3 regions of the Irregularibacter muris genome follow, and region 3 is predicted to be linked to each of the others. Evidence: a T-box and tRNA genes for the amino acid it is inferred to sense, from the RefSeq annotation. Region 3 holds a T-box; the other regions hold tRNA genes.
What was found. The T-box of region 3 lies ahead of proS (proline--tRNA ligase). A T-box ahead of a tRNA ligase gene usually reads a tRNA of that ligase, here a tRNA-Pro.
Positions count from the first base shown of each region.

Region 1: it encodes a tRNA-Pro, which carries the amino acid that the T-box ahead of proS (proline--tRNA ligase) is inferred to sense. The anticodon was not compared.
Region 2: it encodes a tRNA-Pro, which carries the amino acid that the T-box ahead of proS (proline--tRNA ligase) is inferred to sense. The anticodon was not compared.

Region 1 is NZ_JANKAS010000002.1:365,651-373,883, forward strand. Features, by position in the region: gene NSA47_RS04190 (YlmH family RNA-binding protein) at 1-11, opposite strand, end outside; gene NSA47_RS04195 (YggT family protein) at 51-338, opposite strand; gene NSA47_RS04200 (cell division protein SepF) at 354-794, opposite strand; gene NSA47_RS04205 (YggS family pyridoxal phosphate-dependent enzyme) at 811-1,512, opposite strand; gene NSA47_RS04210 (biotin/lipoyl attachment domain-containing protein) at 1,551-2,840, opposite strand; gene spoIVA (stage IV sporulation protein A) at 3,113-4,591, shown strand; tRNA gene NSA47_RS04220 (tRNA-Pro) at 4,762-4,838, shown strand; gene NSA47_RS04225 (hypothetical protein) at 5,043-5,204, shown strand; gene NSA47_RS04230 (NAD(P)H-dependent glycerol-3-phosphate dehydrogenase) at 5,346-6,368, opposite strand; gene der (ribosome biogenesis GTPase Der) at 6,416-7,732, opposite strand; gene NSA47_RS04240 (DUF512 domain-containing protein) at 7,751-8,233, opposite strand, start outside.
Region 2 is NZ_JANKAS010000003.1:47,466-55,698, reverse strand. Features, by position in the region: gene NSA47_RS04670 (PTS sugar transporter subunit IIA) at 360-767, shown strand; gene NSA47_RS04665 (PTS sugar transporter subunit IIB) at 780-1,256, shown strand; gene NSA47_RS04660 (PTS mannose/fructose/sorbose/N-acetylgalactosamine transporter subunit IIC) at 1,282-2,055, shown strand; gene NSA47_RS04655 (PTS system mannose/fructose/sorbose family transporter subunit IID) at 2,057-2,836, shown strand; gene NSA47_RS04650 (zinc-dependent alcohol dehydrogenase) at 3,005-4,048, shown strand; gene NSA47_RS04645 (class II fructose-bisphosphate aldolase) at 4,110-5,000, shown strand; gene NSA47_RS04640 (ribulose-phosphate 3-epimerase) at 5,078-5,770, shown strand; gene NSA47_RS04635 (hypothetical protein) at 5,983-6,657, shown strand; tRNA gene NSA47_RS04630 (tRNA-Pro) at 6,740-6,816, shown strand; gene NSA47_RS04625 (DEAD/DEAH box helicase) at 6,979-8,109, opposite strand.
Region 3 is NZ_JANKAS010000016.1:13,705-21,106, forward strand. Features, by position in the region: gene serS (serine--tRNA ligase) at 61-1,335, shown strand; gene NSA47_RS13305 (hypothetical protein) at 1,463-1,828, shown strand; gene NSA47_RS13310 (HlyC/CorC family transporter) at 1,947-3,200, shown strand; tRNA gene NSA47_RS13315 (tRNA-Ser) at 3,328-3,416, shown strand; tRNA gene NSA47_RS13320 (tRNA-Ser) at 3,426-3,516, shown strand; T-box leader at 3,761-3,974, shown strand; gene proS (proline--tRNA ligase) at 4,054-5,496, shown strand; gene NSA47_RS13330 (FUSC family protein) at 5,528-6,379, opposite strand; tRNA gene NSA47_RS13335 (tRNA-Arg) at 6,572-6,648, shown strand; tRNA gene NSA47_RS13340 (tRNA-Arg) at 6,680-6,756, shown strand; gene tadA (tRNA adenosine(34) deaminase TadA) at 6,837-7,292, shown strand.

The DNA.
Region 1 (8,233 bases), on a different contig from region 3:
TCCTTTTTCATCTTCGCTCCTAAATGCCTATAATTGACTCCCCTATAAAGCTAAAATATTAAAAAAACTATTCTCTGATAAAGGGGTTGTATTAAAAATTGAATCACAAGTAAAGCAAACAGGGGTGAAAAGTCTATCATCCCGCCCCCAATGTTTAATCGATGAGACAAATTCCTAAAAGGGGCCAAAATAGGCTCTGTAAGATTATAAATAAGCCTAACAATATTGTTATTTGGATTTGGTCTAACCCAACTAAAAATCACATGGATAAGAATTAAAATATTGATGAATTCAAATAAATAATTTCCTGCTCTTAAAAGTGTATATTGTAATGACATTATATTTCTCCTCCATTATTTATTTGGCCAATTAAACAAACTTTTATTTTTAATCTCTTCACCTATTTCACTTAATATATCCACATTGTTGGGCGCCAATATAAATACCCCATTAGCTATCTTTTGGATTTTTCCATCCAATGCATAAACCGCACCATTTAAGAAATCAAAAACCTTTCGTGCTTCTTCATGATCAGCTTTTTCTAAATTCACCACTATGGTTTTTCTATTTTTAAGATTATCGCAAATTTGGGGCGCATCATTAAATGAAAGGGGTTCTACTAAAACCACTTTTACATTACTATTGGTTTGTATGTTCACTATTTTTCCCTTATTGCTAATAGGAATATATGGTTCAATTTCTTCATCATCTTCCATATCTTCAAATTCTAATTCTTCCTCATCCTCGCCCAATCCAATAAAATCCATCACTTTACCCATAAATTTCTTTTTCATATTTATCCCTCCATACTTAAAAGTTTCGTTTTCCAAAAATTCCACTGCCAATACGTACCATATTGGCTCCTTCTTCAATTGCAATCAGATAATCGTTGGTCATACCCATTGATAAATATTCCATATTGATATTATTCTTTTCATTTTTCTTTATTCTATCATATATTTCCCTCAATTCCCTAAAAATAGGACGAGTTTTTTCAATATTTTCCTCAAAGGGGGCAATAGTCATTAAACCTTTAATAAGAATATTGTCATAATTTGACAAAATCTCTATACATTCCTCTATATCAGTAGTTTTAAATCCAAACTTACTTTCCTCTTGAGCGATATTTATTTGAATAAGTATTGGCATTTGTCTATTTATTTTAGCTGCTTGGTTATTTATTTCTTGAGCTAATCGGATACTGTCTACCGAGTGAATCAATTGTACTTTGTCGATAATATATTTTACTTTATTTCTTTGTAAGTGGCCTATTAAATGCCAATTAATTTCATCACCAAATTGATCATACTTTTCTTGTAATTCTTGTACCCTATTTTCACCAAAATGATTCAGACCTTTTTGTGATACCCATTTCATTTTTTGTACATCAACAGTTTTTGTAACTGCAATAAGGTGAATATCTTCTAATCCTCTACCACTTTTTTCAGCAGCATTTTTTATATTGTCTAATATTTCCTCTATATTTTGGTCTATCTGTTGATCATCTCTCATTTTTTGTCATCCTTTCATTTCCGTGATTAAAAGTGAATTTATGGATTGATTAAGATTGAGTCTCCTAGTTTAATATCTGCATTTTCCTTAGGATCTAATACAACTAAATCCTCCAATTCTTTTTTTATGGCTATTTTAGTAAATTGCTTTTCTCTATTTTTATTTAATTTAAGAACTCCCTTTTCCTTATTTTTTGTAATAACAGCACTTTTAGGCAGTAGATAACCCTTATATTCTGCATCATATAAATAAACATTGATATTTCTTTGTCCAACCAAATGGTGATTATTGGTATCTAGTTTTATGGTAGCCACTTTCTCATCCTTTACATCATCTTTATTTATATCCAATAGATACCCCCAAATCTCCTTATCTTTGTATTTTATTTTTATTCTAGGAAACTGATGAAGAATATCTTTCCTCTTTTCAACAAAAGAATATAAACTGCTATCACCACTTGTTTTCCACGAAGAATCAAGGTCTTGCCTCAAAGAAAATAGTTTTTCTTCCTTTTCCTCAAAGATGTTGAGAGGTACTTTAGCTATAAGATACATTTTTGTATCGTCTATAAATTTAATTACTTGTTCATTATTATTGTATTGGTTTTTGTCTTTAGTATTTTTATCGGCATATTCTAAAATATCTATAAAATATTTTTCATTGATATCACCTATTAAATCCTTATGTAATATGCTTTCAAATCCATCCCGCTGAAAAAAAACATATCCTGGATAGCTAATACCTAGCTTTTCCGAAGTAATATTTCCCTCTGCAATAGCATCATCTTTTTCCAATTGGTCCTTTAACTCAATTAATCTTTTCTTATCTGTAAAGGTATATCTAAATGCCCCCAGAATAATTTGTTTTTTATTATTTAGTTGTTCCTTTTTTGCCATTAATTCTTTTCTTTTATTTTTTTTAGTGGAATGGTCTATTTTTTTTTGTAAGGCTTTTAATTCTTTATTTATTTTTTCTAAATCTCTATTTAAAATATTTTCATCTTTATGTTGTTCATTCTCTATCTTCCAATTAATAATATCCAATTCTAAGGCCTCTTGGGTATTAACATTCCCTTCCCCTGAATGACCGATAACCGTATTAAGAGATATTTTAGCCCCCTCATCCACATCGAATTGAATGCTATTTGCACCTTTAAAACTTATGATATTTTCATTTTGTAAAATAAAAGCTGCAGTATCAATTCCCTGCTCATAGGTAGTAATATTAACCTCCATAGTCTTTAGTTTTATTTTTTTAACAAACGCAGTAGTAACTATCAATAGCACTATACATAGCAAAAGCAATAGGGTTTTTTTGTTCTTATTCATCCTTATCTCACTCCTAATATAACCTACTATATTAAAATTCTCCATAAATATTTTTATTCCTGCAATTTGTTCTATATTTGCTATGAAAATAATGAATAATGAGAGAAATAGCCTGGTTAGCACACATGTAATTTAAAAAACAAAGAATAATCCTGTTTAAGAATCATATATATATTATGACAAGTATAGACATCCTTGTATTTTTAGCATAATTGAATGATAAGAGAATAAACATTAATTAAATTAAGATATTTATTAAGGAGGGAATATAGGTGGGGGCATATAATATATACCAAGATATTGCAGAGAGGACCCAAGGTGATATTTACTTAGGCATTGTAGGTCCTGTTCGTACTGGTAAATCCACATTTATTAAAAGATTTATGGAATTACTTGTTTTGCCTAATATTGAAAACAACTATATTAAAGAAAGAACACAGGATGAACTTCCTCAAAGTGGATCGGGAAAAACCATTATGACAACAGAACCAAAATTTGTACCTAATGAAGCTGTAGAAATTGTTTTAAAGGATAATGCCTCATTCAAAGTAAGACTAATTGACTGTGTGGGTTATTTAGTAAAAGGAGCTTTAGGCCATGAAGAAAATGAATTTCCAAGAATGGTGTCTACCCCTTGGTTAAAGGAAGAGGTACCCTTTGAACAGGCTGCAGAACTAGGTACAAAAAAGGTGATTAATGAACATTCTACCATAGGGATTGTTATTACTACAGACGGTAGTATTACAGATATTTCAAGACAGAGCTATATAGAAGCAGAAGAAAGGGTGATCAGTGAGTTAAAGGATATCAACAAGCCCTTTGTTATTCTATTAAATTCTACTAATCCAGAACATCCAGATACTATAAATTTAAAGGATAAACTTTATGAAAAATATGATGTTCCAGTTATAGCTATTGATTGTTTAAACATGAGTTTGGAAGATGTAAACTTCATATTGGAAAAAACATTATTTGAATTCCCTGTAAAGGAATTAACCTTTTCTCTTCCTAAATGGACTGAAAGTCTGGAGACTGGGCATTGGTTACAAAATGAAATTATTGAAAATGTAAAATTGTCTGTAGAAAAAATTCAAAAATTAAGAGATGTGGAAAGTATAGGAAGTAATTTTAAAGAAAGTGCAAGTATTTCATCTATTGGTATAGAAGACATAAATTTAGGTGAAGGTCTAACAAACCTACAAATGAAATTGAAGGAAAATTTATTCTATGAAATTCTAGGTGAGGAATCAGGATATAATATCAATGGAGAACATCAGCTTTTAGCATTAATAAAGGAATTAGCCTATGCAAAAAAAGAATATGATAAGGTTGCAGATGCTTTAGAGGATGTCCGTACTTTAGGTTATGGAGTAGTAACACCTACAGTAGAGGAAATGACCTTAGAAGAGCCAGAAATGGTTAAACAAGGAAATCGCTTTGGAATGAAACTAAGGGCAAGTGCACCAAGTTTGCACCTTATACGAGCTGATGTAGAGGCTGAAGTAGCACCAATTATAGGAACTGAAAAACAAAGTGAGGATTTGGTAAATTATCTATTAGACCAATTTGAAAATGATCCAGGCAAGTTATGGGAGACAAATATGTTTGGAAAATCCTTACATGAACTTGTGCAGGAAGGATTACAAGGTAAACTAGCAAAAATGTCCCAAGAATCCCAGATGAAGCTACAACAAACTTTGACCAGAATTATAAATGAAGGTAATGGTGGATTAATTTGTATAATCCTTTAAGAAACTAAATTGATTAATATCGAAAAGTAGAGGAAATGGTGTTAATATTAAAATATTGGCATATAATTAGATAAAATCAATTGTTATACTCTAAAATCTCTTAATAAAATGAAAAAAACATATTGCATATTATTTGTATATTTTGTATACTATACAAGTAATATATAAGTCTGGGTGTAGCGCAGCTTGGTAGCGCGCGTGAATGGGGTTCACGAGGCCGGAGGTTCAAATCCTCTCACTCAGACCATTTCAATCTTAGAAAACATCGAAGTCCCAAGGGTTTGGGACTTTTTTTATTTGTTTTAGCAATTTTGTTAAAATGCACACAAAATCGTAGATTTTCATCTTGGTCTTTTTTATTTAGAAATAATCCTATTTCTATTGAAGGACTTTTGTGAATGGTGTCAAATATATAACATAATATCATTTAAAATTAGTTAGGAGGTAGCTTATGGAATACGAGTATTTAAAAGAACTTAATAATATAATAAATACTTTCCTAAATCTAGCTGAAACCTTACTAAGAGATGGAGTTATAGATACAAAAACTTATATGGATATTACAAATAAAAAGAAAGAGTTTTTGCGGGATATTAAGAATATCAGAAAATAGTTTAGAGCCATATTGGCTCTTTTTTTAAAAATAATAAAAAAACAACTATCATCCCCTTGGGATCAAGACCAGCTTTTCTATTCCACAAAAAATAGCCTGGTTATTTCCAAGCTATTCTACATTCATTCTATTTAATATTCATTACCAAGATGTGTTATGAGCTACTTCTTCCACCTCATGGGTTTTATTTCTTAACATTAGTTTCATTACTGAATCCTTCACATTACCATTGTTATAGAGTACATCATGAATTTCAGAAGTAATAGGCATTTCAATCCCCAACTTTTGGGATAAATTATATGCTGCACGGGTGGTTTTCACTCCCTCTACTACCATTCCAATGTTATTTAATACTTCCTCAAGACTATTCCCCTGACCTAGCTGTATTCCTGCTCTTCTATTGCGGCTATGCATACTCGTGCAAGTAACAATTAGATCTCCTATCCCTGATAACCCGGCAAAAGTTGACATATTGGCTCCCATAGCTATACCCAACCTACTGATTTCAACAATTCCTCTAGTCATCAAAGCTGATTTTGTATTATCTCCATAACCTAAACCATCTGAAATACCAGCTCCTAAAGCGATGACATTTTTTAAAGCTCCTCCCAATTCTACTCCTATCACATCGGGGTTGGTATATACTCTAAAGGTAGTGGACATAAAAAGTTCTTGTATGTATTCTGTTTTTTTACGATTTACTCCTGCCACCACCACCGTTGTTGGAATATCCCTGGCCACCTCCTCCGCATGACTGGGACCCGACAGCGTAATTAAATCATTATTAGGGATTTCCTGTGCTATTACTTCAGACATTCTAAGAAGGGTATCCTTTTCAATACCTTTGGCAACATTAACTAAAATATGTGTTTCTGTAAGAAAAGGAGATATTTTTTTGCAAATTTCTCGTATTCCATGGGAGGCCACTGCAAGTACGATAATATTAGAATGTTCTATACAATATTGTAATTGCTCACAAACAGCAATATTCTCAGGAAACTTTATGCCTGGTAAATATCTGCTATTCTCCCTTTTGTCATGCATTTCATGAACAAGTTGTTCGTCTCTATGCCATAGATAAATATTATGACCATTTTTAGCTAAAAGAATACCGAGAGCTGTCCCCCAGCTGCCCGCACCAATTATACTTATTGTTTCCTTCATCATTTAAGCTCTCCTACTTTCTAGATAGATATTTTCTTAATGTCCACCTATTCATTACGTTGTCTAACAATAAATCGTATAGGTGTTCCCTCAAATCCAAAAGCACTCCTGATTTGATTTTCAATATAACGTTCATAAGAAAAATGCATTAAATCAGGATCATTTACAAAAAGAATAAAGGTAGGTGGCTTTACACTTGCCTGTGTACAGTATAAAATATTTAATCTTCTACCCTTATTGGATGGAGGTTGATTCATTAAAACAGCTTCTCCTATCGTCTCATTTAACATCCCCGTAGCGATTCTCATAGAATGTTGATTGGATACATAGTTTACCAATTCCATAATTTTATTTACTCTTTGTCCTGTTTTCGCTGAAATAAAGAGAATAGGAGCATAGGCCATAAAGGATAATTTATTCCTAATGTCCTTACGATATGCATCCATTGATTTTGTATCTTTTTCAATGATGTCCCATTTATTTACAATAATAATAGAAGCCCTTCCCTCCTCATGGGCATAGCCAGCTATTTTCGTATCCTGTTCCGTAACCCCCTCTTCAGCATCAATAAGAATCAAGCATACATCAGAGCGCTCTATGCCAGTGAAGGAACGGATTACACTATATTTTTCAACATTTTCAACAATCTTACTTTTTCGCCTTACCCCCGCTGTATCGATTAAGATATAATCCTCTCCATTGTAAGAAAAAGGAGTATCTATAGCATCTCGAGTAGTACCGGGAATATTACTAACAATCACCCGATTTTCCCCTAGTAATTTGTTAATAAGGGTTGATTTCCCTGCATTTGGTTTCCCAATTACGGCGATTTTCATTTTATCTTCTTCCTCAATCCCCTTTTTATCCTTAGGAAAAAGTGCAACAATCTCATCTAATAGATCTCCAAGCCCCAATGCTTGTTGGGCAGATATTGTAATGGGCTCTCCCAGTCCTAAATTATAGAATTCAAAGGCATTATTTTCAAGGGATTTTCCCTCAATTTTATTGACCACAACTAATGTGGGTCGATTTGCCTTTCTTAACATATTTGCAACCTCATAATCAGCTGCTGTAATCCCTTCTCTACCATCAACCATGAATACAATAACATCTGCTGTTTCAATAGCAATCTCTGCTTGAGCTCTCATTTGATGCAAAATGATATCCTTTGTAAAGGGTTCTATCCCTCCTGTATCAATCAAGGTAAAAGTGTTCCCAATCCATTCAGCCTCGGCATATATTCGATCCCTAGTTACTCCAGGGGTATCTTCTACAATGGAAATTCTCTTGCCTGCAATTTTATTAAAAAAAGTAGATTTACCTACATTAGGTCTTCCTACAATTGCAACGATGGGTTTTGACATATTGCAACCTCCTAAAATTTATTCAAAAACCTTTTTGATTAACTCCTCACCATTTACTTCTATAGGATAAACTGGTACTTTTAGTTCCTGTGCCACTCTATCAAGAGTATAATCATCTAAAAATATATTTTCCTCTGCTTTCAGCATAGATTGAGGCATTAATACAAATTCTCCTAATTGCTTGTCCTTTAACTGTTCAACAATATCTTGTCCGGTTATTAATCCACTTACTGTTATTTTTTCTCCAAAGAATTGATTTTCTATAGGGAATACATTAATTTGTATTTGATTCCATTTTTGGGATATCTTTTGGATTAACTCCTTCATATAGGGAAAAATTAATTGCCCAGTGACAATGGAGAATCTTTTTTCTAAAGGCTGATCATTTCTTTCATTTATGGAATGATTAAACTGTTGAGCAAAAAGAGTTACCATGCCCACGCCATTTTCCAATTGACCAAATCCCTCATAATAATTAAAGTCAGGAAAATCAATTCCAGC
Region 2 (8,233 bases), on a different contig from region 3:
TTTACACACATAAAAATAATCCGTGTTCTAAATATTTAGAACACGGATTATTTTTATGTGTATTGCTAACCCGTAGGGATAGGATTGCACTTTTAAAAAAAATGACACTGAATATTGGCATAATGATTGCTTTATAAAGAAGATAAGATAAAGGTTTTCATTAATGACTAAAAAGTTTTATTAGGAGGAGGGATGGATATGACTTAATTCATTGGCATCTACTAAATTGAATAGGGCAAGAACAAAGATTCATAAGATGGATTTAAGAAGCAGGCGATATAATGATTTAAAATCCTGGTAGAGATTTTATTAGCAAATAACGCTTGTATTTATTAATAACTATAGAAAGAAGGGGAGCTATGGTTGGTATCCTAATAGTAACCCATGGAGATTTTGCAAAGTCTATTCTGAGGAGTGCAGAATTAATCATGGGTCAGCAGAATGATGTTATTACATTGGGTTTACATTATGGAGACAGCATAGATGAACTAAATAATCAAATAAAAGACAGTATTGAGAAATTAGATGAGGGTCAGGGAGTAGTGGTTTTTGTTGATGTTTTCGGAGGAAGCCCCTCAAATGTAACAGTATCTAATATGAGAACAAAGAAATTTGAATGCATTACAGGAGTAAATATGCCAATGTTATTGGAGGCTTTTGCCTTAAGAAACAGTCTTAATTTAGAAGAATTATCTGAAAAGTGTATAGAAGCCGGTCAGCAGGGCGTAAGAAGCCTGTATAAAGAATTAGCAATTAAAAATGATTAAGGGGGAGACAAAATGGGTGAGATTGTATTGGCGAGAATAGATGATAGATTAATCCATGGGCAAGTAATGACAGCTTGGTTAAATTATACCAGTGCGAATAGAATCACAATAATCGATGAAGAGGTTGCAAAGGATTCATTTATGAAAACAGTATTGGAGATGGCCATACCTCCAGGGATTAAATTAGATATATGTGATATTGAAGGTGCAGTAAATTTATTGACAAGTAAATTAAGAGATAAGGATAGAGTCATTATCTTGGTCAAGAGACCAGAAACCATTTATGAACTAATAGAAAAGGGAGTGGACATTGGAAGTCTAAACATTGGAGGAATGGGAGCTAAACCTGGCAGGAAGAAGTTTTACAAAAATATTTCAGCATCTTCTGAAGAGAAAGAAACAATGAAGAGGATTTTAGATAAGGGCGTGAAAGTAGCTATACAAATAATACCTGACAATAAAGAAATATTAGTAGATAAATTATTATAAAATCATAAAGAGGGGAGAGTCTGATATGACAATTAACTTTTTTCAAGCCTTTTTAATAGGTATTGTCTATTATTTAGGTACAGTTGGTACACCCTGGCTTACCGCCTTAGGTAGCGTAAGTGTGCTTTATAAGCCCTTAGTAGCGGGTACTATTGTAGGCTTTATCTTAGGGGATCCAGTTCAAGGATGTATCATAGGGGCCACAATTAATTTGCCTTATATTGCATTTATATCTGCAGGGGGAACAGTTCCAGTAGATCCTGGATTAGCTGGTGCCCTGGGAACAGCATTAGCCTTAGCAGCAGGAGTAGAACCATCTGTCGCAGTAACCCTAGCCATACCATTGGGTTTATTAGGAACGATGATTTGGGTTGCCCATATGACTATTGACGTAGCTTTTGTGCATATGTGTGATAAAGCTGCTGAAGAAGGGGATTTAGACAAAATATCATTTCTGCATATTGTACCCCCACAAATAGTAATGTTTTTATTATGTGTAATACCTGTGACCATTGGGGCTTACTTTGGAGTGGATATTGTAAAATCGGCGGTGGATGCCCTAGCTGGAAAACCATTGCATATTCTGAGTGTAATTGGGGGAATATTACCAGCCTTAGGTATTGCCATGAACCTTAGAGCGATTAATAGGGAAGGAACCCTTGCATTCTTTCTATTTGGATTCTTATTATCCGTATACTTAAAACTAGATGTCATAGTTGTAGCAATTTTTGCAGCAATTTTCGCCTATTTCTATACCAAATTATCTATAGGGAAAGGAGCGGCATTAAATCATGAGTAATATGAATAGTAAAGAGAAGAAACTCACAAAACGGGATGTTGTTAAAGCTTTTTGGAAATGGACATTTTTCTCCCATGCAAATTACAATTATGAAAGACTGGAAGCCACTGGTGTAGTGCAATCCATGTCTCATGTCATTAAAAAGTTATATGGGGATGAACCAGAGGAATATAAAGCCTGCATAAAAAGACATATGTTATTTTACAATACAGAACCTCATTTTGGTGGAATAATTAATGGAATGGTAATAGCCATGGAGGAAGAAAGGGCCAATGGAGCCCCTATAACAGATGATGTAATAAATGGTATAAAAACAGGATTAATGGGTCCTTTTGCTGGGATAGGAGATACATTATGGCAAGGAACTCTTACGCCTATATTATTAGCTTTTGGAATTAGCTTAGGGATTCAAGGAAACTTGATGGGGCCATTAATTTATACATTACTTATGTTTGGGATTATGCTACCTATTGCTTATTTTATGTGGATGAAGGGATATGAGTTGGGACAAAGCGGAATTCAAAGTGTCCTTAATGGTGATTTGTTGAGAACAGTTATTACAGGTGCTTCAGCAATGGGAGCAATGGTATTAGGTGCATTATCGGCAAGTTTTGTATCAGTATCAAGCCCACTAGTGATAAAGATTGGAGAGGTCCAGCTCAATCTTCAGGCAGATATATTAGATAAGTTATTATTAAATCTTCTTCCATTGACAATAACCTTAGGCACGCTATATTTACTCAAAAACAAACAATTTAAGTCTACTACTGTACTATTTTAATAGCAATAGGTGCTCTAGGTGGGCTAGTAGGTCTTTTTTAATCGTATTTATTGATCATAGAAAAAGGGAATATGCTTAATTATTAGGTATATTCCCTTTACCCTATTTTCTTAGGGTATACCTTAGAGTTCTAGGATTTCAAAAATTTTATGAAGGGAAGTTGTATGAATGAAAACAATGAAAACTGCTGTTTTCCACGGTGTAAAAAAGTTAGTTATTGAGGATGCACCATATCCAGAGGTACCAGAGAATAAGATTTTAATTCGTGTAGAAGCTTGTGCACTTTGTACTTGGGAACAGAGAGTATATACAGGGGTTAAGGAGGTAGATTTTCCATTTATCGGTGGGCATGAAATAGCCGGTAAAATAGTAGATATCGGTGATAAAGTAGATAAAAGAGCTTGGGCCATAGGGGATAAAGTAGTTCATGGAACATTTGGATCCTGTGGAAACTGTTATCATTGCAAGACTGGAAATGAACAGAACTGCTTGCACTTTGATCATAGTAAACATTTAGAAGGCTTACCTTATAAGGGTATGGGAGGACTTACACAATATATGTTGGCCGATCCAAAACATTTATTTAAATATAAAAATATTTCACCCGAAGAAGCAGCTCTAACCGAACCTTTATCTGCAGTAATTCATAGTGTTGAAACAGCAGATATACAATTTGGGGATACGGTTGTTGTCATAGGGTGTGGCATTATGGGGCAACTCCATATCAATCTTGCCCTTAAAAGAGGTGCTATTGTCATAGCTTCTGATATGAATGAAGAAAGAACCGCTCTGGCTAAAAAATTGGGTGCCCACTATACCATTAATCCCTCCAAAGAAGAGCTTAAAAAAGTGGTTATGAAAGTAACAGATGGAATTGGTGCTCAAGCTGTATTTAATACAACGCCCATAGATTCGGTTGTTCAAGAAGGTATAGACGCATTAGGGAATACGGCAAAGCTAGTCCTTTATTCTTCTTTTTACCCTGATAACCCAGTTGCATTTAGCCCAGATACACTCCACAAAAAAGCCACTCAGATTTTGGGAACGGCAAATTCAAATAGTAAAGATTTTATGAAAGCTACGAAAATGATGAGTGAAGGAATAGTGGATGTAAAACCATTTATTAGTGAGGTTTATGATTTGAAGGATATTGTAAAAGCATTTGACTCCTCTATTAAAGGGGATAAATATAGGGTTGTTATTAGATTTTAAAGATATTTCTATTTTCAGGGAAGGCAATGAGAAACTATACTATAAATGAGGTGAAAGAATAATGTTAATCACATTAAAAGAATTGCTAGGGGATGCCAAGGAAAAAGGTTATGCTGTGGGAGCTTTTAATGTTCCCAATTTGGAATCAATTAGAGCTGTGATCGGAGCAGCTGAGGAAATGAGAGTTCCTGTTATTTTACAACATGCCCAGGCCCATAATAATTTAATCAGCCTACAAGAAATAGGTCCTATTATGCTAGATTATGCTAGGAGGGCTAAAATACCTGTAGCAGTGCATTTAGATCATGGTTCCTCCTTTGATGTATGTATGCAAGCAATTCGCCTTGGGTTTACCTCCATTATGTATGATGCTTCCTCTAAAGATTTTACAACCAATGTGATAGAAACAAAAGAAATTGTTAAGATTGCACATGCTGCTGGTGTTTCAGTAGAAGCAGAATTAGGTCATGTTTTTACATCCTCCATTGGTGGTGGTGAAGGAAGAGGAGTAGATTCACAAGAGGACTATGATAACTTAGAGGATATTTATACAGACCCCGATCTAGCTAAAAAATTTGTTGAAGAAACCAATGTGGATTGCTTAGCAATTGCATTTGGTACAGTTCATGGTATCTATGTCAAGGAACCAGTTTTAGATTTAGATCGTATTATTAGAATTAAGAAAAAAATTGATATTCCCTTTGTCATGCATGGTGGATCAGGAGTTTCTCGAGAAGATTATTTGAAAGCTATCGGTAATGGGATATGTAAGATCAATTATTTTACTTATATGAATAAAGCAGGTGGAGAGGCATTGAAGCAGTATGTTAATAATAAAACCCATGAGACCCTATTTATGGATGAGGCTTCAGAAATGGTAACTGAAGCCATGCAGGAGAATGTAAGGAGAGCCATTAAGATTTTCACAAGGGGATATATCTCTACCCTTTAAAAATGGGAGAGAATTCTCGATCACTTGATTAAATAATAAAACAATAAAGAAGTTTTAATCAAAAAAGGAGTAAATCTATGACATATATTGCAGCTTCAATAATGTGTGGAAATCAGCTCAATATAGGCCAAGAGCTAATTAAGTTGGAGGAAGCTGGATGTGACATGCTGCACTGCGATGTTATGGATGGCATATATGTAAATAATTTGGCTTTAGGCCCAGAATGGATTAATGATGTAAAAAATGCAACAACAATTCCCATAGACATACATCTTGCCACCATTAATCCTATGAAATATATCCAAATGTTTGCTCCAATCAAACCGAAATATATATCATTCCATATAGAAGTATCAGAGGATGTAATGGGAAATATTAAAAAAATACGACATTATGGAATAAAGCCCTCAATAGCGTTAAATCCTGAGACCAAGATAGAAGAAGTAATTCCTTATTTAAGTGAGATTGATAGGATATTAATGATGACTGTAAATCCTGGTTTCTCTGGTCAGAGCTTTAACTCATCTGTATTGAGAAAATTAGAAACATTATCTGATATTTTATCAAATAGGAAACACAAACCATTAATTGAGGTAGATGGAAATATTAATGTAGAGACAATAGGTAAAATGAAAAAGAATTTACCAGATATTTTTGTTTTAGGTACATCCGCTCTATTTCATCAGAAGGATGAAATGAGCTATGCCCAACGAATAGAAAGGATTCGAAAACAAATCCAAGACTATAAGCAAAATGATATTCTAGAATAATGAATTTGAAAACATGCATTTATGATATATAGATAGGGAAGCAACACGATAGATTAATCTATTGTGTTGCTTCCCTATCTATAAAAAATTATAGGCAGACTTTACAAAAGACTGGCAAGGGCAGTATGACAAAGGGATTAGGATAAATGATAAAAAATAAAAAGTATAAAGCCTGATAAAAACCCCCATAATAATATTAGGGGGGTGATGTTTTGAAGAAAAGGAAGATTTTACTTTATTTATTGGTAATTACCATCACTTTATTTTCAGTAAATCTTCAATTGAGCTTTATGATTGTTGAAGATTCGAGGATGGCAGAGGAAGAGAAAATTGACATTATAGAGTATTATCCATTTCTAGAGGAAAGCATACCAAAGCAAGACAGTAAAGATACAGGGGAAAAACAAAAAAGTGAAAAAGATAGCGAAGAAACTATTGATCCTCCCGATGATTCTGTAGAACAATCTTCCCAGGAGGAAGTCCAGCCAGAGACAGATTCGAAACCTCAAAATGAAGATAATCAGCAAGCACAAAATGACCACAAAAATACAAACCATGAAAAGACAGATTTATATACCAAAGAGGAATTGGCCAGGAGGGAAAAGGAGAAAAAAAAGTTTTCATCACCAAAAGAGCAAGAAACTGTTTTCACCTATAATTATCTCAAGGAAAAAACTAAAGAATTAGGGATAAAAGATAAAATAGCCTTATATGGATTGATGAAAAACATCAATCAGGTAAGTATAATCCATATTAATGGAATGGTAAAAGGTGGATTGACAGAGGATGAGATAGATAGAATACAACATATTCTCGAGAGGGAATTAGACCAAAAAGAATTTGAAAAGGCCAAAGAGATTTTAGATAAGTATATTAATATAGAATAAATCCTTTATTTATTTGGGTAAAACAAATTGTAAAAACACCTATTGACATAGGATTAACAGGGTGCTATAATGAAGTAGCAATCGAGGTGTAGCGCAGTTTGGTAGCGCACATGGTTTGGGACCATGGGGCCGGGGGTTCGAATCCCTCCACCTCGACCATTTATTGTCAATACATAGCCCGTTCTTTATATAAAGAACGGGCTTTTTTAGTTGTTATAGGAACAAAGAGGTAGGTAGAGTCTACTGAAAAAGTTTATTTGTCATCCCATGTTTGTTATCTTATAAGGAATCTTAACATAGAATGACAAAGTAAAGTCAGTCTTATTTATCTATTATTTTCCCCTTATACAGAAATTTTTGGGTAAATGTAATGTTATAATCCTTCTCATAATTTTTTAAAAAGGATATCTCTCGTTGGGTAACGAGGGAAATCGCTGTCCCTGCCTGTCCCATTCTGCCTGTCCGACCTACTCGATGAAGATATTGTTTTGTATCTAGGGGAAGGTCTAGATTGAAAATATGGGTTACCCCTTGAATGTCTAAGCCTCGGGCGGCTACATCTGAGGCCACAAGGAATTGGTATTTGCCCTGTCTAAATCCTTCTAAAGCATTCTTACGCTCCATTTTTGTAGTGGTACCGTGTATTGCACAGGCATTTAGATGATGATATTGTAGCTTTGTGGCCACCATTTCCAATTGGTCACTTTTGTTGATAAAAATAATGGCTTTCTTAGGTCGGATGGCTGCGGCGAGTTTTCTCATCATATTGACCTTATCTCTTTGTTCTACAGAGAAGTAAAGGTGGGTAATGTTAGGATTGACTTGGCTTTTTTCTTCCGATATCACCACGATAGGATCTTTCATTAAGGCTTTAGCTGCTTCTAAGGCTTTTTTACTTATGGTAGCTGAAAAGACCATAAGTTGCCGTTCCTTTAGGGTACTTTTGATGATGCCTTTAACAGTAGGAAGACTACTTTGATCTAAAAGTCTGTCTCCTTCATCAATGATAATGGTTTTTACTGTATGGGCCTTAATTTTTCTTTTGTCTATAAGATCAAGAACTCTTCCCACAGAGCCTACAATAATATGAGGCTTTTCTTTTAGTCTTTCAATTTGTCTTTTTACACTGACATCCCCTATGATGGTAGCAGAAGTTATGGGAATATCAGCCTTTTGAGCTAACAGCTTGATTTGTCCATCTATCTGCATAACTAATTCATGGGTAGGTGCAAGGATAATGCCTTGGGTTTCTTTTTTAGTAAAGTCAATTTTTTGAAATAGGGGTAAGAGATAGGCAAAGGTCTTGCCACTGCCCGTCTCTGATTGTCCAATAATATCTTTATTTTCTAATCCCAAGGGAATAGTTTTTTCTTGAATATCTGTAGGCTGGTGAATACCTATTTTTTTCAATCCATTTATTAGATTGTCCTGTAATCCTAATTGTTCTAACATACGAATCTCCTTTAAAAATAATTTTGTATGGATAGCTATATAACTTTATATGTAGTGTCCCTCGATGCAAGGTATATTATAGCATTATTGGAGGCAAAGCAACAAAAAAGATTGTGGGGGCCAC
Region 3 (7,402 bases):
GGAGTTTTTTTATTATCTTTAATAAAAATAATAATTTATAATAAAGAGAGGAGTAAAGAAATGTTAGATCTAAAGAGAATACGAAATAATTTTGAGGAAGTAAAGGCCGGACTCTCCAAAAGAGGGGAAGACTATGATTTAGAAGGCTTACTTCAATTGGATGAAAAAAGAAGAGACATTTTAGTTGAAGTAGAGCAGCTGAAAAACAAACAAAATACAGTGTCAAAGGAGATTCCAAAACGTAAAAAAGCTGGAGAAGATGTAGCCGCTGTTATGCAGGAAATGAAGGAATTATCCCAAAAAATTAAAGATCTAGATGGGAATTTAAAGGAGGTAGAAGGAGAAATCCACAATAGACTTTTGACTATTCCCAATGTGCCCCATCCAGATGTGCCTGTAGGGGATACCGATGAGGATAATGCAGAAGAGAGAACATGGGGGGAGCCAACTACGTTTGACTTTGACTTTAAAGCCCATTGGGATATAGGAACAAATCTAGGAATTTTAGATTTTGAGACAGCAGGCAAAGTTACTGGTTCTCGATTTACCTTTTATAAAGGACTAGGAGCTAGACTAGAAAGAGCCCTAATCAACTTTATGTTGGATTTACATGTAGATCATCATGACTATAAAGAAGTATTACCTCCCTATATGGTGCATAGAAGAAGTATGGTAGGTACGGGTCAACTGCCCAAATTTGAAGAGGACGCTTTTAAAGTAACCAATGAGGATTATTTCCTTATTCCAACAGCAGAGGTACCCGTTACCAATATGTATAGAGAGGATATCCTAGATGGTGGATTACTACCCATCAAACACGTAGCCTATAGTGCATGCTTTAGAGCAGAGGCAGGATCAGCCGGTAGAGATACTAGGGGACTTATTCGTCAACATCAATTTAACAAAGTAGAGTTGGTAAAGTTTGTTCACCCTGAAAAATCCTACGAAGAACTAGAAAAACTCACGAGAGATGCAGAAGAAGTGTTGAAATTATTAGGCCTTCCTTATCGAGTAGTGAGAATCTGTACAGGGGATCTAGGCTTTACGGCAGCAAAAAAATATGATCTTGAAGTATGGATGCCTAGCTATAATCGCTATGTGGAGATCTCTTCCTGCAGTAATTTTGAAGATTTCCAAGCTAGAAGGGCTAATATAAGATTCCGTCCGGATTCTAAAGAAAAAGCTCAATTTGTACACACACTAAACGGTTCTGGAGTTGCTGTCGGAAGAACCGTGGCAGCCATTTTAGAAAACTATCAACAACCAGACGGAAGTGTAATTATTCCAGAAAAATTAAGACCTTATATGGGCGGAAGAGAAAAAATAGAAAAATAACAAACCAATGGGGAGTGATCATCAAAAATGACAGTCCCCATTTTCCCATTCATAATTGTAAAATGAGCATCATAATGATAAAATAAGAATATAGTGAATAAAAAATGTAAGGAAAGAAGGAATAATTTTGGAAGACCCGCCGTTACCCCAGAATATTTTTCGATTCATAGAAACAAAAAAGAATATTCTTATGGCTGTATTAATTAGGATATTGGTACAATCATCTCTTATAGCAAGTATTCAATATAAGATGGACTTAAAGAAATGGAGTACCCAGTTCTATAGAGTATTATTAAAAAAAGGCAACACCTTAAAGGAAATAAATAATCCCATAGAAAAAGTCTACAGATCGGATAAGGATATCATTAAAAAACTTGCTTTAATGATACTGGTTTGTTGTGGGCTTTTTTGCTATCTTGAAATAGATAAGGAAATAAAAATAAAGAGCAATAGATTCTTATTAGTCATCCATGGACCCCCAATGATTTGTTGAATATATTTAGAATAAAGTGGCTGTGGCCACATTCGTATATAGAGAAATCTCTTCTCCTATAAGGGAGATCGGTTTTCCTACTTGGAAAAAACAAACCATTTTGGAGGGAATATAAATAATGGATAGTCATAGTATAACAATGATCATTGTTATCGCAACTTTAATATTAATGTCATCTTATTTTTCAGCTACTGAAACCGCTTTTTCATCTTTAAATAGAATTCGTCTTAAAAACCTTGCAAATCATGACAAAAAAGCAAAACTGGCATTATCCTTATCGGAAAATTACGATATGCTTTTATCTACTATTCTAATCGGAAATAATATTGTCAATATTGTATCGGCATCCTTGGCCACTGTTTTGTTTGTGAAATATTATGACAATGCAGGAGTTACCATATCAACCATCGTAATGACGGTACTGGTTCTTATTTTTGGTGAAATATCTCCTAAAAGTCTTGCAAAGGAAAGTCCCGAAAGCTTTGCCATGTTTTCAGCACCCATGATTAGATTTTTTATGTTTATATTTACTCCCTTAAATTTTATCTTTATGCAATGGAAAAATATATTGTCTAAAATATTTAAGGTAAGTGAAGATAGAAGGATTACTGAGGACGAACTGTTGACCATCGTTGATGAAGCACAAAATGAAGGTGGAATTGATGAACATGAGGGAGAACTTATTCGTTCTGCTATTGAATTTAATGATCTAGATGTAAATGATGTTTTAACCCCTCGGGTGGATGTAGTCGCTGTAGATATCACTTATTCTAATGAAGAAATAGATGAACTATTTACCGAAAGTGGTTATTCTAGAATGCCCATATATAAAAATAGTATTGATAATATCATGGGCGTGCTTCATGAAAAGAATTTTAATCTTTATTTAAAAGGAAAGGGAAGATCTATTGAAGACATTATCAAACCTGTTGTCTTCGCTACCCCTACTATGAAAATTTCAAAACTATTAAAATTATTACAAAAAACAAAATGTCATATGGCAGTGATTACTGATGAATATGGGGGAACAGTAGGTATTGTTACCCTTGAAGATATTTTAGAAGAATTAGTAGGAGAAATCTGGGATGAACATGATGAAATTGTTGAGGAATTTATTAAAATAAAAGAAAATGAATATAAAATATCTTGCAGCGCAAATATTGATAAAATGTTTGAACTTTTTCATATCCATAGAGAGTATAATTCAAATACAGTCAGTGGATTTGTAATAGAAGAGCTTGGAAAAATACCCAATGAGGGTGATCAATTTATCTATGAAAATCTAAAGATAACCGTAACAAAAATTGACTTTAGACGGGTACTGGAGATAAATGTGCAAGTATTACCCGAGGAGGAATATGCTACTGGATAAAAATATTAAAATAGATATCCTGATTTCAATCTATACTGTAGTTTCATAAGATTACCATACTTTTCTAAGCATATTTTATTGACAGAAATTCATTGCTGTGATAGTATATAGAATGTGCCGGAAAAGTGGAGGGGTACCGAAGTGGTCATAACGGGGCGGTCTTGAAAACCGTTAGGGTGCAAGCCCACATGGGTTCGAATCCCATCCCCTCCGCCATAAAAAAATGGAGAAGTACTCAAGTGGCTAAAGAGGTGCCCCTGCTAAGGGTATAGGCCGGGTGACCGGTGCGAGGGTTCAAATCCCTCCTTCTCCGCCATTTTTTTTTGCCCAAAATCCTAAATCCAGTGCAATGTCATCCTCAGGAGTCTAGGACCAAGGATCTTTACCGGAAAGCTAAGGAAAAAGGAAAATATTATTTATGAAGATTTTTAGGGCTTACATAAAAGGAACCTACTTTATTAATTATGTATAGAATATAAATAAGGTTAATTTAAAAAAAGTTTGACAATAATAGATGAATAACATATAATGTATTCTAAATATCGAAAATTAAGAATAAATGAAAAACGATGAAGGGGAATAGTAGAAAGAGATAATCTTTTAGAGAGCAGAATTCACCGGCTGAAAAATTCTGTAAGTGAAGATCTTTTGAACCCACCCTAGAGTTGAAGATGAATAAGTCTTTTCCGGTTTTATACCGTTATAATAACTTGAGAGAATAGATCTATAGATCTATTAATCAGGGTGGTACCGCGAATAACCTTCGTCCCTTTAGTGGAATGAAGGTTTTTTTATTTACCTATAAAATTATCAAAACATTATTAAAATAAATAAAAGAAATGGAGGAATAGTAATGGCTAAAAATAAAGATAAAGTACAAGAGATTACCCCAATGTCAGAGGACTTTGCCCAATGGTATACAGATGTAATCTTAAAAACAGAAATGGTGGATTATGCTCCTGTAAAGGGATTTATGGTTATAAGACCTTACGGATATGCCATATGGGAAAATATTCAGTCAGCCTATGACAAAAGATTTAAAGAAACAGGACATAAAAATGTGTATTTCCCTTTATTAATTCCAGAGAGCTTACTACAAAAAGAAGCAGAACACGTAGAGGGGTTTGCCCCAGAGGTAGCTTGGGTAACCCATGGAGGACATGAAAGATTAGCAGAAAGATTATGTGTCCGTCCTACATCAGAGACCATTATTTGTAGTATGTATTCCAAGTGGTTAAAATCTTGGAGAGACCTACCCTATCTATATAACCAATGGTGTAGTGTGGTTCGCTGGGAAAAAAGTACCCGTCCTTTCCTAAGAACTTCAGAATTCCTATGGCAAGAGGGTCATACTCTTCATGAAACCTATGATGAGGCTCAGGCAGAAACTTTACAGATGTTAGATATTTACCGTGAAGTGGCAGAGGAACATATGGCTATGCCTATGATAGTAGGACAAAAAAGTGAAAGTGAAAAATTTGCTGGAGCTTTTGCTACCTATACAATGGAAGCATTGATGCATGATGGTAAAGCACTACAATCCGGTACTTCCCATAATCTAGGGCAGCATTTTACAAAGGCCTTTGATATCACTTTTACTGGTCGTAATGGTGAGTTAGAACATCCTTTCCACACTTCCTGGGGAGTATCTACAAGATTAATCGGTGGATTGATTATGGTACATGGAGATGATAATGGTTTAGTATTACCTCCAAAGATTGCTCCAACTCAAGTAGTTGTCATTCCTATTGCTCAGCATAAGGAAGGAGTACTAGATAAGGCCTATGAGATCAAAAAGCAGCTTGAAGAAGAATTTAGAGTGGAAATAGACGCCAGCGATGAATACTCACCAGGTTGGAAATTTAACCAATGGGAAATGAAAGGTGTGCCTATTCGATTGGAAATTGGACCTAGAGATATAGAGAAAAATCAGGTGGTTGTGGCGAGAAGGGACAATGGAGAAAAAACTACCCTATCTATGGATAATCTAAATAAAAGTATAGAAGAGCTACTAGAGGATATTCAACAGTCTCTTTACAATAAGGCATTAAAGATGAGACAAGAAAAAACCTTTGTTGCTAAAAATATGGAAGAGTTTAAAGAAATTATCCATGATACTCCTGGCTTTATTAAGGCCATGTGGTGTGGAGATGAAACTTGTGAGGCGAAAATAAAAGAAGAAACAAAGGCAACCATTCGTTGTATTCCTTTTGCCCAAGAGGATTTAGGAACAGATGAATGTATATGCTGTGGTAAAAAATCCGATGATATGGTTTATTTTGCAAGAGCATATTAAAAAGGAAAGAGCATAAAAAAGCAGATAGGGACTACACCCTATCTGCTTTTTTTCGTAGAGATTTTATTCTAGACCATTCCTTAAATACCCTCTGACTATGGAACTGTAAAATAATATCAGATATTTTTTTGGATGAAGGATTATCTTCTAGAGAGGAAAGATATGTAAGTTCAGTATCTGCTTGTTTTATCTCCTCTACGAATTTTAAATGCTCATAAACTGATAAAAGTCCTTCAATTAATTCATCTAATCTTTCGATTTCTTTTTCATTTTCCTGATGTATAATGGTATCCAACTGATTTAATTTGGCCTTTTTCTTTAAATCCATAATTTTTTCATGGAGCTCTTCCAGATCCACATTTTTATTCTCATAAATGACCTCATCAATATGTTGGGATAACTCATCAAAGAGATTTCCCCACTCTTTATAGGCTGATAGTATGGGCTTAGGTAATAAAATAAGATAGTTTACTGCAAGGGCAATGGCGATGCCCGCCGTAGTATCAATAATACGATTGATACTATAGGGAAGAGGATCGACTGAATGGCTTGTCATGATAGAAATGAATACCACACAGGCAATAACAATAGATCCCTGCCATTTTAAAAGATTGCATATATAAATTGTGAGAACAATGCCTATACTGATTAATAGGATACTGTCGGGGGATATTAGAGCAAATAGATAGCCTATTAAGGCCCCGGCCGTCGTACCAAAGACTCTTTCCTTCCCCTTTTTAAAAGAAGTACTAAAGGTCTCCTGCATAGTAATAATGGCAGCAATGGCTGCAAAAAAACCAGAGTTATCCGTTAAAAACCTGCCTAAAATAGTACACAGAGCAACTGCGATGGCTGTTTTTATAATTCTTGCACCTATTTTCATTTTTTTCACCTTTTCATAAAGTAAACTGTATTTAAAGAGCATAACAGGTTAATTGAATGCTATAATACATTATAATCAAAATATCAAGACAATCAACCTGGAGTTATATAGAAAGTTTTACAAAATAAAGTAATTGATTTTAACTATCATTTATGGTACTATATAATAGTTAATTAAATAGCGTATAAATGTGTGCCCATAGCTCAGCTGGATAGAGTGTCTGACTACGAATCAGAAGGTCGGGAGTTCGAATCTCTCTGGGCACACCATTTTTCATTTTATTTTTAAAAAACTTATTATGTGCCCGTAGCTCAGCAGGATAGAGCAACGGTTTCCTAAACCGTGTGCCGGAGGTTCGAATCCTCTCGGGCGCACCATTTTTTTATATTTTTCTATTTTATACTTTTCTATTCACAAGTATGGCAATAGCTTCTATCTTGTACAAGCAGGTGAGACCATGAGAAAATATATGGAGTTGGCTATAAAAGAAGCAAAAAAGGCCTTTGCCAAAGCAGAAGTGCCTATTGGTGCTGTACTGGTAAAAAATGATGAAGTGATAGCCACTGCCCATAATCTAAAAGAGATCAACAATGATCCCACCGCCCATGCTGAAATCTTAGTTATTCAAGAGGGCGCCCAAAGACTCCATACATGGCGATTAGAGGATTGTGATCTATATGTGACCGTGGAACCCTGTGCTATGTGTGCAGGAGCCATTGTACAATCCCGTATAAGGAGACTTATTATAGGGGCCATGGAGCCAAAGTTTGGAGCAGCAGGGTCTATTGTAAATATTGTTAATCATCCTAAGTTTAATCATAGAGTGGAAGTTTTTGAAGGGATTATGGAAGAAGAATGTTCCCAATTGATGAAGGATTTTTTTCTCTTATTAAGGGAAAAAAGAAACAAGTAAGTAGCCAAGGCCGCTCAAGTGAAATAGGAAGATTTGGGCCCTTGCCAGCAAGACAAACATTCCTATTTCGAGATAAATGGAGAAACAGGGGAGTTGAGTTCAATGGGCTT